One region of the Nocardia sp. NPDC003345 genome, then DNA from elsewhere that is predicted to be linked to it. Evidence: riboswitches for the same ligand, from Rfam matches in the RefSeq annotation. Region 1 holds a riboswitch; the other holds the start of a gene.
What was found. A riboswitch is a leader RNA that binds a small molecule or an ion and turns the genes downstream of it on or off. The one in region 1 is predicted to bind cobalamin.
Positions count from the first base shown of each region.

Region 2: linked by a shared signal. The riboswitch ahead of metE (5-methyltetrahydropteroyltriglutamate--homocysteine S-methyltransferase) and the one ahead of ACWDU1_RS03295 (FecCD family ABC transporter permease) in region 1 are both predicted to bind cobalamin.

Region 1 is NZ_JBSFRU010000014.1:8,019-15,377, reverse strand. It holds partial or broken gene ACWDU1_RS03310 (MFS transporter) at 1-378, shown strand, start outside; gene ACWDU1_RS03305 (hypothetical protein) at 426-917, shown strand; gene ACWDU1_RS03300 (phosphotransferase) at 914-1,801, shown strand; cobalamin riboswitch at 1,889-2,073, shown strand; gene ACWDU1_RS03295 (FecCD family ABC transporter permease) at 2,197-3,252, shown strand; gene ACWDU1_RS03290 (ABC transporter ATP-binding protein) at 3,252-4,022, shown strand; gene ACWDU1_RS03285 (ABC transporter substrate-binding protein) at 4,023-5,036, shown strand; gene ACWDU1_RS03280 (putative quinol monooxygenase) at 5,108-5,395, shown strand; gene ACWDU1_RS03275 (nuclear transport factor 2 family protein) at 5,417-6,145, opposite strand; gene ACWDU1_RS03270 (TetR/AcrR family transcriptional regulator) at 6,262-6,915, shown strand; gene ACWDU1_RS03265 (SDR family NAD(P)-dependent oxidoreductase) at 6,938-7,359, opposite strand, start outside.
Region 2 is NZ_JBSFRU010000287.1:252-7,610, forward strand. It holds partial or broken gene metE (5-methyltetrahydropteroyltriglutamate--homocysteine S-methyltransferase) at 1-1,535, opposite strand, end outside; cobalamin riboswitch at 1,705-1,843, opposite strand; gene ACWDU1_RS25105 (pyruvate carboxylase) at 2,192-5,590, shown strand; gene rsmD (16S rRNA (guanine(966)-N(2))-methyltransferase RsmD) at 5,587-6,180, shown strand; gene coaD (pantetheine-phosphate adenylyltransferase) at 6,183-6,668, shown strand; gene ACWDU1_RS25120 (GtrA family protein) at 6,636-7,217, opposite strand.

The DNA.
Region 1 (7,359 bases):
TTCACGGTCCTGCATCTGGCGGTCCCCGCCATGACGGCCGCACTGCGGCCGTCGAGTACCCAATTGCTGTGGATCATCGACAGCTACGGATTCCTGCTGGCGGGAGCGCTGATCGCGATGGGCATCCTCGGCGATCGCATCGGCCGTCGCAAGTTGCTGCTCATCGGCTCGACGGTCTTCGGATTCGTATCGATCCTTGCCGCGGTTGCGCCGACGGCCGAACTACTGATCGTCGCGCGGGCACTGCTGGGTCTGGCGGCGGCGGCGATGGCGCCGTCGACTCTCTCGCTCATTCGCAATATGTTTCTCGACCCCGAGCAGCGGCGTGTCGCCATCGGTATCTGGGTCGCCAGTTTTTCTTCCGGCGCGGCGCTCGGACTTTCGCCGCCGCCCACTCCATGCTCGGACTGTTCGTGCTGGGGTCGGTGGTGTTCCCGCTCGGACTGGCACCGGGCATCGCCTTGATCACCGATCTCATCGTCGGCAGCGCGCCACCGGAACGTGCGGGCATGGCCTCGGGACTCAGCGAAGCGGGCGCGGAGTTGGGCGGCGCGCTGGGCATCGCGTTGATCGGCAGCGCCGCCTTGTTCGCCTATAGACGGGACCTGGCACCGATCGCCGACCAGTTGCCCGACGACGTTGCCGACGCTGCCCGAGACACCATCGGTGGTGCACTCGCGATCGCACAAGACCTCGCTGAACCGGCCGGCAACGAGCTCGCGACCGCCGCCACAGCTGCCTTCAGCAACGCCTCTGTGCTCGCGTTCACCCTGTGCGCCCTCGTCTCCTTGGCGGGCTCCCTCCTCACCGTCTTCGCAGGGCGAACGGGGAAGCCGGCAACGGATATGACCGAATCGACAACAACTCCCGGCACCGAAGGCCGCGATGGCGCACCGTCTGCGACGGTCGAACCATGATGTCCTTCCCCGGAATCTATGCCACCCACCGCGTCGTCGCCGAAACAACCGATTTCGCCCGCCGGCTCGGTTGCCGGGTCATCGACCCGCACGTCTTGTCCGACGGCAGCAACGTGCTGATCCACCTGAGGCCCGCGTCTGTCGTGGCCAGAGTCGCGACCACGAGCGCCCTGATACGGCCGGGCGTTGCGGCCTGGCTGGCCCGCGACATCGATCTCGCACGCTACCTACACACCCGGGGCATGCCGGTCGCTGTGCCGGCCTGCGACCCGCCGGCCGGCCCCCATCACCACGCGGGACTGGACATCTCCTTCTGGCAATACATTCCACACGAACGCGGACGGGTACCGAGCACGGAGGAGTTGGCCCCCGCTTTGGCGGAACTCCACACCGTGCTGCGTGGATACCCGGGTGAACTGCCGGCCGACGGGCCGTTCGGGGACATCACGCGATTGGTCGACCTCCTCGACCGACAACTGTTGCTGACCGGCACCGAAGCGTCGGCACTACGCGCCGAAACCCTTGAACTCCGTGCACGATTCGCCGAATTTCCGACCCAGCCACTGCACGGTGACGCGCATCGGGGCAACGTACTGGCCACACCGAACGGTGCGGTATGGATCGACTTCGAAGACACCTGGCGCGGACCGGTCGGCTGGGACCTCGCATCCCTGGCGGACCTGGACGGCACCCACTTCGCGGTATCGGCAGCGGACGGCTACCCCGATCGCCCCGGCGATCACGAACTCGCCACGTGCATCCGGCTTCGGCAGTTGTTCGGCCTGTGCTGGCGACTACTCATGCTGCACCGATACCCCGCGGGCGAGTCGGCCGCTCGCGCCCACCTCCGGACATGGCTCGCCACGGAACGCACCCGCCTGTGACTCTCGGCCGCGACGCAAGTGAGGCGAATCACTTCACACAGGCAGGTGCCGGGCGAGCTCGGACCGATTGCTATCGTGGCCCCGCGCTCGGTTACCGCCTGTCCCCGACAGGCGGTTCGTAAGAGGGAATCCGGTGTGAATCCGGAGCTGCCCCGCAGCGGTATGTGGAAACGACCGCGGTCATCAGCACTGGGCCCGTGCCCGGGAAGCGACCGCCAGTAGGTGACGCCGGAGTCTCCGGTGCCGGGTCCGCGAGTCCGAAGACCTGCCGGCGTGACCACGCCGACGGTGTGGTCTTCGGTCGACTCCGAGGGAACGGTTGACGAGATCATGGGTCGCGGTACCGGCATGTCCACGCAGCACGACGTCCGGACGGAGCCGGTGGATACGGCCCGATGAGGGCGCCCGAATCGGCCCGGCCACCGCTGCCCGCACTGATCGCCGCGCTCACCGCCGCCCTCGCGGTGGTGTCGGTGTTCGCGCTGGCGCTCGGCACCGCGCCCATCCCCTGGCGTGACACGGTCGGGTTCCTGTGGGCCGAACTCACCGGCGGGCCGGTGGCCGCGGCCGATATCGCGAACTACCGGATCGTGGTCGAGTCACGGCTGCCCCGGGTGCTGCTGGCGGCGCTGGTCGGCGCCGGGCTCAGCGGTGTGGGCCTGCTCGTCCAGGCCATGGTCCGCAATGCCCTCGCCGATCCGTACGTGCTGGGCATTTCCTCGGGTGCTTCGGTCGGCGCCACCGCCGTCGTCCTCTTCGGCATCTTCGGAACATTGGGCGTCTACGCACTGTCGACCGCCGCGTTCGCCGGAGCGCTCGGTGCCACCGTGCTCGTCTATCTGATGGCCCGATCGGCCGCTGGGCTGGTGCCGCTGCGGCTGGTGCTCACCGGCACGGCCCTCGGTTACGGATTCTCCGCCGCGACCACGGTGCTGGTGTTCCTGGCACCGCACGGCGACGCCGCGCGGTCGGTGATGTTCTGGCTGCTGGGCAGTTTGGCGGGCGCCACCTGGCAGATGGTGCCCCTGGTCGCCGTGGTGGCGTCGCTCGGTCTGGCGGCGCTCGCGGTATGTGCCCGGCAGTTGAACGCCTTGGCGATGGGTGACGAGGTCAGTGCCGCGCTGGGTTTATCCGCCTCCCGGTTCCGGCTGCTGCTCTTCGTGATCTCCGCCGCGATGACGGGGTGTTTCGTCGCGGTGTGCGGGGCCGTCGGATTCGTCGGACTGGTGGTGCCCCATGTGGCCAGGCTGCTGGTCGGCGCCGATCACCGGCGGCTCATCGTCGTCACCCCGCTGCTGGGCGCGGTGTTCCTGGTGACCGCCGACCTGCTGGCGCGCACGCTGATCCCGCCGCAGGAGTTACCGCTGGGCGCGATCACTGCCGCGGTCGGAGTGCCGGTGTTCGTACTGCTGATGCGCCGCCGCGGCGCCCTGCTGGGGGGACGCGACTGATGCGGGTCGGGTACGAGGATGTCACGGTCGAGATCGACGGCACCCCGATCGTCGAGGCGGTCACGCTGGCCGCCGAATCCGGGCAGTTCGTCGGAATCGTGGGCCCCAACGGCAGCGGGAAGTCCACATTGCTGCGCTGCCTGTACCGGGCGCTGACGCCCACCGCGGGGCGGGTCCTGGTCGGCGGGACCGACATCGCGGCGATCGGTATGCGCGAGAACGCCCGGCAGGTGGCGGCGCTGACCCAGGACGCCACCACACCCTTCGATTTCACCGCCGCCGAGATCGTCGCGACCGGCCGCCTGCCGCATACCGCCCTGCTGCGCGGTACGGGCCGGCGGGATCGCGAGATCTGCGCGGCGGCGATGGCAACCGCCGATATCGGGTATCTCGCCGACCGCAGTTTCCTGTCCCTGTCCGGCGGGGAGCGCCAGCGGGTGCTGATCGCGCGGGCCCTGGCGCAGCAGCCGCGAGTGCTGGTCCTGGACGAACCGACCAATCACCTCGACGTGCACCACCAGTACAGCGTTCTGTCCGCCGCCCGCGGTCTGGGCATCACGGTGATCGCGGCGCTGCACGATCTCAATCTGGCCGCGCAGCACTGCGACCGGCTCTTCGTCCTGCACCGGGGCCGGCTCGTCTGCTCCGGCACTCCGCATGAGGTGATCACCGCCGAGGTGATCGGCCGCTGGTTCTCGATCGGCGGTCATATCGTCACTCATCCCCGGCTGGGTGTCCCGCAGGTGATCTTCGACGAAAAGGACTGTTAGATGCGCACTTCCCGGCCGATCGTCACGATCGCGCTCGCAATCGCCGCGCTCTTCCCAGCGGCCTGCGGGGCCGAACTCCAGGAACCCGAGGCCGCGGCGCCGGGCGATTCGGTGACGGTGACCAACTGCGGTGCCCCGCTCACCGTGGACGGAGTCCCCGAACGGGTGGTCACCAACGACACCGGTATCACCGAGATGATGTTCGCGCTCGGCCTCGCCGACCGGCTGGTGGGGTACGGCAGTTACCCCGGCAAGGACCGCGATATCGCCACCTCCCCGTGGCAGGCCGAGTTCGAGCGCACGCCCTCGCTCGGTGACGCGTTCACCCGCGAGGTCGTCCAGGCCGCCGGACCCGATTTCGTCTTCGCCGGATGGAACTACGGTTTCAAGGAGTCGACCGGCCTCACCCCCGACTGGGTACGCTCGATCGGCGCGGTCCCCTACCAGCTCACCGAGGCGTGCCGGCAACCCGGAACCGACCGGCGCGGTGTGATGGAACCACTCGACGCGCTGTACACCGACCTCACCAACCTCGGCGATATCTTCGGCGTCCGGGCGAAGGCCGACGAACTCGTCGCCGGCTACCGGGACCAGGTCGCGAAGGCCGCGGCGAGCGCCCCCGCGGGGCGGGATCCCGCGCGGGTCTTCCTGTTCGACAGCGCCACTCCCGAGCCGTTCACCTCGGGCCGCACCGCCGCCCCCTCCCAGATAATCCGGGAAGCGGGCGGCAGCAATATCTTCGACGATCTGAACAACTCCTGGACCACCACCTCGTGGGAGGCCGCGGCGCAGCGGGATCCGCAGGTGATCGTGATCGTCGACTACGGCGCGGGCCCCGAGAATTCGGTGCGCGGCAAGATCGACCAGCTGCGCCGGCAGCCGCTGATGGCGGGGACCACGGCGGTCCAGGAGGACAACATCATCGCCCTGCCCTATGCCGCGCTGGTGGAAGGTCCACGCAATCCGCAGGCGGTGGTCACGGTTGCCGAATTCCTGCGGTCCAAGGGGTACTGACCGGGCACCGATGAATCGGGCACGACCGGCGGGTCTGCACTGCTGTACGAACCCGACAGTCAGGAGCACGGATGATCATCGTCGCCGGATACCTTCTCGTCGACCCGGAAAACCGCGACGCCTATCTCGCCGGCTGCGTCACCGTGGTGGCGCAGGCCCGCTCCGCGCCCGGCTGCCTCGACTTCGCCCTCGGTGCCGACCTCACCGACCCCGCCCGGATCAATATCTTCGAACGGTGGGAGGACCAGGAGGCGGTCGAGGCGTTCCGCGGCGCGGGCACGGATGCGGAACAGAACGCGGCGATCCGCGCGGCGTCGGTGGCCGAATACGATATCGCCGCGGTCCGCTCGCTGACCTGAGCCCGCGAGTGCCCTCGCTGGTCAGAGCTTCAAGCGTTGCAGCAGGGCCGGGATCTTGGAGGCGGACATCAGTGCTTTGAACTGCCAGCTGTCGTCGCGCGGGAGGATACCGCCACGCTGAGTGACATCGAAGGCGTCGTAGAGGGTCTCCCCCTCTTCCATCAGCCCGTCGGCGTTGAAGTGGTAGCGGTCGACCGCCGGGCACTGGATGAAGCGGCCGGTGCCGTACAGGACGGGTGCGCTCTCGTCGTAGGGGTACAGGCGCAGCGGTCCGTCCCAGTGCCCGCTGCCTATGTAGCGGATCACCACGCGGACCTTCTCGTCGGGCATCACGTCCAGATACACCTGGTCGGGTAGCGGGTCGTAGCGCCAGTCCGGGATGGCGTCGAAGAAGGCGAAGTTGTATTTCACGAATTCGTCGATGCCGACGATGGTGCGCCCGAACGTGGTGACATCGGTATAGCGGATATCCGGCGCGTACAGCTCGTGGTTGAGGCTCATGTCCCGGGCCAGGAAACTCCACCAGTACTTCTTCGCCCACTCCATCAGCCAGGACAGGTCCAGGCCGAGTTTGCCGTAGTACTCGAGTTTCCGGTCGAACTGGACGAACCATTCCTCGGTGGTGGCCTGTAACTCTCGTTCGGGGACCACCCGGATGGGTACGGCGCGGTTGCCGTCGAGGAATTCGGGAGCCGGGCGCGCGAGCCGGGGGCGGCGCAGGGCTTGCTGGAACTGTTCGTCACTGAACACGGCAGGGCCTTTCGACGAGCGCGGTGCGGAAGCGATCGAGCTTCAACGTGAATCACATGATTCATGTTGAATCACCCGATGTCAATGAATGCTCGCGCCGGTGCCATGATGATCCGGTGGACTCCCCCAAGCTGTGGCGCGGCCGCACCCTCGACGATCGATCGGCGGATCGGCGCACCCAGATCCTCGACTCCGGCGCCGACCTCCTCGGCACCGGCGGAACGGCGGCGGTCACCATGCGGGAAGTGGTCCGCCGGGCCAACCTGAGCCCGCGCTACTTCTACGAGAGTTTCGACAACCGGGAAGCGCTGATCGTCGCGGTCTACGACCGTTACGAAGGCGAACTGCTCGCGCGACTGGCCGAGGCGCCCGCCACGGCCGATCTCACCGGCACCGTCCGCGCGGCGCTGCTGATATGCGCGGCCTACTTCGAGGAAGACCCGCGCCGGGCCCGGATCCTGCTCCGCGAACCGATGACGGACGACACCCTCCGGGAGCACAGCGCCCACCGCCTGCCCCTGTTCCTGCGGACCCTCGTCCCCGGGCTGGGCGCGGCGGCCGTCGCGCTGATACCGGACAGCGACGAGACCCTGGCGGTGATCGGCACCGCCCTGAGCGGCGCGCTGGTCGCGCTGTATCTGGATTGGGTCGACGGCCGGCTGCCCCTGCCCCGGGACCGGCTCGCCGATTCCGCCACCGCGATCGTCCTCGCGCTCACCGAGCCGCCCGTCGGTGAACCGGGGCGGGCCGCCGGCAGCGGGAGCCCGTAGACAGTCGGCGGGATCGGCGATCTCAGGCGGGCAGGCCCACGAGTTCCGCGCTCTGCTCCCACAGCGTGTGCGCCGCCCCCGCATCACAGGCGGCGGTCGAGGGTTCGGGCCAGGTCAGCCGGCCACCGCGCAAGGCGGCGTAGACCCGGCCCGCCGGCGGCGTCACGGCCCCGGAGGCGAGATCGGCGAGGGTGTCCCCGGCGTCGGCCCGGGTGTTGAGGGTCCGGTCGAACCGCCGGGCCGGCCGGCTCAGCACCGGTGATCCCAGCACCGACCACGCGACGCGCATCGGGAACGGCAGATCCTTGGCCAGCCCGGTGCCGAACACCTGGCCCGGACAGTAGGCCAGGGCGGTGACCCCTCTGTCCCGCATCTCTTTCCGCTCCGCTACCGCCCGCGCCATGAGCACGGCGCACAGTTTCGAGGCCGTGTACGCATGCTGTC
Region 2 (7,359 bases), on a different contig from region 1:
CAGCCCAGTTCGGTGGCGGCGAAACCGTCGAGCTGTTCGGCGAAGTACTGGACCATATCGTTGCGTTCGGGTTCGCCGTGCACCAGGACGTCGATATCGAGCTTCTCCTGCAGGGCGATCACCTCGGTGATCTCCGCCTGCATCCGCCGGTCGTATTCGGCCCGGTCGATCTCGCCCTTGCGCAGGGCGGCGCGAGCCAGCCGAATGGCCGAAGTCTGCGGGTAGGAGCCGATCGTGGTGGTCGGCAGCGGGGGCAATTGCAGGCGATTCTGCTGCAGCGTCCGGCGTTCCTCGGCCGGGGCACGCCGGATGGCATCCGGGCCCAGCGCGGCCAGCCGCGCCCGTACCTGGCCGTTGCTGATCCGCGGATCGGCACGGCGGCTCGCGGCGGCGGCCCGAGCCTGCTCGAGCTCCGGGGCGACGGCCTCGGTGCCCGAGTTCAGGCCCGTGGCCAGGACCCGCACCTCGGCGACCTTCTCGGCGCCGAACGCCAGCCAGGACCGCAGGGCGTCGTCGAGTTGCGTCTCCACCGCCAGCGAGTACGGCACGTGCAGCAGCGAGCAGGACGTGGAGACCGCCAGCGATTTCGCCGAACCCAGCAGGCCGGCCAGCGTCGACAGCGCTTTGTCCAGATCGGTGCGCCAGACGTTGCGACCGTCCACGACCCCCGCGACCAGCAGTTTCCCGGCCAGCGCCGGAACCGCGGCAACTTCGGACACGTCGGTGCCGGCGACCAGGTCGACCGCGATGCCCTCGACGTCGGTAGCGGCCAGCGCGGCCAGCGCCGGGCCGGGGTGCCCGAAGTAGGTGGCGACCAGGATCGCGGGCCGGTCGGCCGGCGCGGTCAGCTCGGTGTAGACGCGGCGGACGATCTCCAGTTCGTCATCGGTGAGATCGGTGACCAGCGACGGTTCGTCGAGCTGGACCCAGCCCGCGCCGGCTTCGGCCAGCAGCCGCAGGAGCTCCTGGTACAGCGGGACGAGTTCGTCCACCCGGTCCAGCCCGGCGCCGCCGGAGGTCTTGGCGAGCTTCAGGAACGTGACCGGGCCGATGACGACGGGACGCGCCGCGACACCGAGTTCGATCGCTTCACGCAGCTGGGCGAGGACTTCGTCCGGGTTCAGAGTGAAGGTGGTGCCGGGGCCGATCTCGGGGACCAGGTAGTGGTAGTTGGTGTCGAACCATTTGGTCATCTCCAGCGGTTCGACCGAATCGTTGCCGCGGGCCGCGGCGAAATAGCGGTCCAGCGGGTCGGCGATACCGGCGACCCGCGGTGGCAGTGCCCCGAGCAGCACCGCCGCGTCGAGCATCTGGTCGTAGTAGGAGAAGGTGCCGACCGGGACGGAGTCCAGGCCGGCGGCCTGCAGTTCGGCGTACTGATCGCGGCGCAGCGTACGGCCGGTCTCGTGCAGCTCATCGGCGCCGATACGCCCGGCCCAATACGACTCGGTGGCGCGTTTGAGTTCCCGGCGGGGCCCCACCCGGGGAAGGCCGAGAACCGTCGCGGTGAACGGGCTGTGCGGGATAACAGTCACGGTGTTCTCCAGTGCTGAAGTGTCGGCGGCCTTCGCCTTTTCGCGGACGCACGGCACCGATGAGACCCCGGCCGGACCGGCGGAACCGGTTCGGAACAGTCAGCACAGGTGGCGGCGCCCAATCCACGAGGCGGTGGCCACCGGGTACGGCGTACCCGGTACAACCGGCAGGTCTTCGGACTCGCGGGCACCGGCCTGTTCGGCCGACCTACTGGCCGTCGCTTCCCGGGCATCGCGCCCAGTGCTCATGACGGCGGTCGTTCCTGCTCACCGCTGCGGGACAGTTCCGGATTCCCACCGGATTCCCTCTCACCCGCGTGGTGCGGGCTTCGGCGCCGGGGCGGACGTTCGGGGCTCCTGTTCGTCCGGCCGGCGGACCAGCTGCGGGTACCACGATAACGTGCGGCCGCCGGCCGGCCCAGTGCGGCCGGGAGGTGCCGGCCGGGCGCGATTCGCATACCTTCGCAAGATCGGCCGGGCCCGACCGATGCGTGGAATTCGTGAATCCGGACGATACGCACAGGCCGCGGTGGCGGATGGTGAGTTGTGACGGTGCGATGAACAAGACTTCGCATCGTTGCCATAGGGGAATGTGAAGATCCTGCCAAATGGGCTTCGCTGTCGATGGCGGGCGAAGAGCCGGGTACGTTTGTCCAATGTTCTCGAAAGTCTTGGTTGCCAACCGCGGCGAAATCGCCATCCGAGCCTTCCGCGCGGCGTACGAGCTCGGTATCGGGACGGTTGCCGTCTTCCCGCACGAAGACCGCAATTCGGTCCATCGCCTGAAGGCCGACGAGGCATACGAGATCGGCGAACAGGGGCATCCGGTTCGCGCGTACCTCTCGGTGGAGGCCATCATCGAGGCCGCGAAGACCGCGGGCGCGGACGCGATCTACCCGGGGTACGGATTCCTGTCGGAGAATCCGGATCTGGCCGCCGCCTGCGCACGCGAGGGGATCACCTTCATCGGCCCCTCGTCGGAGGTCCTCGAACTGGCAGGTAACAAGGCGCGCGCGATCGCGGCGGCCCGCGAGGCCGGGCTGCCGGTGCTGGATTCGAGCGCGCCGTCCGCGGATGTCGAGGAATTGCTGGCGGCATCGGAGTCGATGGAGTTCCCGGTATTCGTGAAGGCGGTCGCCGGTGGCGGCGGCCGCGGTATGCGCCGGGTCGCGGAGCCGTCGGGGTTGCGGGAGGCGATCGAGGCGGCCTCGCGGGAGGCGGAGTCGGCGTTCGGCGATCCCACCGTGTTCCTGGAACAGGCGGTGGTGAATCCGCGCCATATCGAGGTGCAGATCCTGGCCGACACCCAGGGCGAGGTCATGCATCTGTTCGAGCGCGACTGTTCGCTGCAGCGACGGCACCAGAAGGTGATCGAGCTGGCGCCCGCGCCGAATCTCGACCCCGAACTGCGGGACCGGATCTGCGCCGACGCGGTCGCGTTCGCCCGGCAGATCGGGTACAGCTGCGCGGGGACAGTGGAGTTCCTGCTGGACGAACGCGGTAATCACGTCTTCATCGAAATGAATCCGCGGATCCAGGTGGAACATACGGTGACCGAGGAGATCACCGATGTGGACCTGGTGCAGTCGCAGTTGCGGATCGCGGCCGGGGAGAGCCTGGCGGATCTGGGATTGAGCCAGGACAAGGTGGCGATTCGAGGTGCGGCGATGCAGTGCCGGATCACCACCGAGGACCCGGCCAACGGGTTCCGCCCCGATACCGGCCGGATCACCGCCTACCGCACCCCCGGCGGCGCCGGGATCCGGCTCGACGGCGGTGCGAATCTGGGTGCCGAGATCGGCGCCTACTTCGATTCCATGCTGGTGAAGCTCACCTGCCGAGGCCGGGATTTCCCGACCGCAGTGGCCCGGGCCAGGCGCGCGCTGATGGAATTCCGGATCCGCGGCGTCACCACCAATATCCCGTTCCTGCTGGCGGTGCTCGACGACGACGATTTCACCGCCGGCCGGATCACCACCTCCTTCATCGACGAACGGCCGGAACTGCTCGCCACCCGCGAACCCGCCGACCGTGGCACCAAGATCCTGAACTACCTGGCCGATGTGACGGTGAACAAACCGCACGGCGCGCGGCCGACAGCGGTCTATCCGCACGACAAGTTGCCGGCGATCGATCTGTCGGTGCCGCCGCCCGACGGGTCGCGGCAGAAACTGCTGACGCTGGGCCCGGAGGGCTTCGCGCGCGCGTTGCGCGAGCAGAAGGCGGTCGGGGTCACCGATACGACCTTCCGCGACGCCCATCAGTCGCTGCTGGCGACGCGGGTGCGAACCAACGGCCTTCTCGATGTGGCCGGGCATGTGGCCCGGCTGACCCCGGAACTGCTGTCGATCGAATGCTGGGGCGGGGCGACCTACGATGTGGCGCTGCGGTTCCTGTACGAGGATCCGTGGGAGCGGCTGGCCGCGTTGCGCGAGGCGGTGCCGAATATCTGCCTGCAGATGCTGCTGCGGGGTCGCAACACCGTCGGTTACACGCCGTACCCGGAGCGGGTCACCCGGGCGTTCGTGGCGGAAGCGACCGAGACCGGGATCGATATCTTCCGGATCTTCGACGCACTCAACAACGTGGACCAGATGCGACCGGCGATCGACGCGGTACGCGAGACCGGTACCGCGATCGCCGAAGTGGCGCTCAGCTACACCGGTGATCTCACGAACCCGGACGAGAAGCTCTACACCCTCGACTACTACCTGAAGCTCGCCGAGCAGATCGTGGACGCGGGCGCGCATGTGCTGGCGATCAAGGATATGGCCGGACTGCTGCGGGCTCCGGCCGCGGCGAAACTGGTCACCGCACTGCGCAGCAATTTCGACCTGCCGGTCCATGTGCACACCCACGACACCCCGGGCGGCCAGCTCGCCACCTATCTCGCGGCCTGGCAGGCCGGGGCGGACGCGGTGGACGGCGCGGCGGCGGCGATGGCCGGGACCACCAGCCAGCCCGCCCTCTCCGCGATCGTGGCGGCGGCCGCGCACAGCGAATTCGATACCGGGCTGAACCTGGCGAATGTCTGCGACCTCGAGCCGTATTGGGAGGCGCTGCGCAAGGTGTACGCGCCATTCGAGTCGGGGCTGCCCGCGCCCACCGGACGCGTCTACACCCACGAGATCCCCGGCGGTCAGCTGTCGAACCTGCGGCAGCAGGCCATCGCCCTGGGACTGGGGGACCGGTTCGAAGAGGTGGAGGCGAAATACGCGGCCGCGGACCGGCTGCTCGGCCGGCTCATCAAGGTCACCCCGTCGTCGAAGGTCGTCGGGGACCTGGCGTTGTCGCTGGTGGGTTCCGGGATCGAGATCGAGGATTTCGCCGCCGACCCGGGTCGCTACGACATCCCGGATTCGGTGATCGGTTTCCTGCGCGGTGAACTCGGCACCCCCGCGGGTGGCTGGCCGGAACCGTTCCGGGAGAAGGCCCTCGCCGGGCGCAGCGCCGCGAAACCGGAAACCCCGCTGACCGAGGCGGACGAAACCGGCCTGGCCGGCACCTCCGAACAGCGGCGCGCCACCCTGAACCGGCTGCTGTTCCCCGCGCCCACCGCGGAATTCCTGGCCCACCGGGAGAAGTACGGCGATACCACCGGGCTGTCGGCGAACCAGTTCTTCTACGGGTTGCGCCACGGTGAGGAACATCGCGTCCAGCTGGAGAAGGGCGTCATCCTGCTCATCGGGCTCGAGGCGATCTCCGAACCCGACGAACGCGGTATGCGCACCGTCATGTGCATTCTCAACGGCCAGCTGCGGCCGGTATCGGTACGCGATCGGTCCATCGCCAGCGAGATCCCGGCAGCCGAGAAGGCCGACCGTGCCAACCCGCATCACATCGCCGCGCCCTTCGCCGGTGTCGTCACCCTCACGGTCGCCGAGGGCGATACCGTCACCCACGGCGACACCATCGGCACCATCGAAGCCATGAAGATGGAAGCCGCCATCACCGCACCTCGCGGCGGTGTCATCGGACGGGTCGCCATCACCCAGGTGCAGCAGGTGGAAGGCGGTGACCTGCTGGTCGAGCTGACCGAGCGCGAATCCGAATGACCCGGATCGTCGCCGGCCGGGCGGGTGGGCGGCGCCTGCGGGTGCCGCCCGCCGGGACCCGGCCGACCTCGGACCGGGTGCGGGAGGCGCTGTTCTCCTCGATCGAATCCCGGATGGACCTCGACGGCGCCCGGGTGCTCGACCTCTACGCCGGATCGGGTGCCCTCGGGCTCGAGGCGTTATCGCGCGGAGCCGAAGCCGCGCTGCTGGTCGAATCCGACCGGCGCGCGGCCGCGGTACTGCGCGCCAACATCGCCGACCTCGGGCTCCCCGGTGCGCAGGTGCGCGCCGGCCCGGTCACGCAGGTGCTGGCACACGGCGGCGCGGGCGCGTTCGACCTCGTCTTCGCCGATCCGCCCTACGATCTGCCCACCGACGCCGTGCGAGCCGATCTGGTGGCGCTCGCGGCGCACGGCTGGCTCGCCGCGGACGCGCTGCTGCTGATCGAGCGGTCCGCCCGTTCGGCCGAGATCGCGTGGCCCGCGGGATTCGAGGCGGGCCGTGCCCGCCGGTACGGGGAGACGCGGATCGAGTCCGCCGTGTACCCGGGCGGGGAACCGGCCGGATCCGGCGAACCTGCTAGCGTCTGATCATGGCAAAAGCTATGTGCCCCGGTTCGTTCGATCCGGTGACCAACGGCCATCTCGACGTGTTCCGGCGGGTCGCCGAACAGTTCGACGAAGTCGTGATCACCGTGAATGTCAACAAGAAGAAACAGGGCATGTTCTCGATCGACGAACGGATCGAGTTGCTGCGCGACGCCACCGCGGATCTGCCGAACATACGGGTCGCGTCCTGGGACGGGCTGACGGTCGATTTCGCCCGGGAACAGGGCATCACGGCCATCGTCAAGGGGCTGCGCGACGCCGGGGATTTCGGCTACGAACTCCAGATGGCACAGATGAACAAGAAGCTCTCCGGAGTCGACACCTTCTTCATCGCCACCAACCCGGCCTTCAGTTATCTGTCCAGCTCCCTGGTCAAGGAAGTGGCCGCGTTCGGCGGCGATGTCAGCGATATGCTGCCGCCGCTGGTGCACAAACGGCTACTCGACCGGCTCGCCGAGCGCGCGGGCTGATCCCACCCGCTCCCGCTGCGCGGTGACCTCCCGCACCCGGCGCAGCGGGCGGAACACCAGGCCGCGCAGCGCCAGGAAACGCAGGCCGCCGACCGCCGCGCTGATCGCCAGCACCGCCGCCGCCTGGGCCGGTTCGGCCAGATCCGGCTCCAGCACCTCCAGCGTGGCCAGCGCCGCCGTACTGATACCGAGGCCGAGCAGCGCCAGGCCGCCGCCCTCCCACTGCGCGGTGAACCAGCCGACCCGCTCGGCCGCGTGGAAGGTGAGCCGGCGATGCAGTTCATTGGCCAGAATGGTGCTGACCACCGACCCCGCGATATTGGCCAGCAGCGTTCCGGCCCCCGTGAGGCTCAGGAACAGCAGGACATAGGAGATATTGCTCAGCCCGCCCACCAGCGCGAACCGGATCAACTGCGGGAAGGCGCGGTCGCCGCGCAGGTATCGCAGCAACCGCTGCCGCCAGGCGCCGCGCACGAACTGCTCCGGCCATTCGAGATCCAGATCCGCGGTATCCAGTGCCCGGGAGGAGGGCAACTGCAGGATGGTCATGGGCGGTTCCGATCGGGCAAGGGATATCCGTCCCGCCGTGGTGCGACGGGCCGTTCTATGAATCTAACACCAAGCGGAGTAGCGGTCTCCAGTTGATTGTCCGGAATCGCCGAAATCACGCCGAACCGGCGACACACCGAAA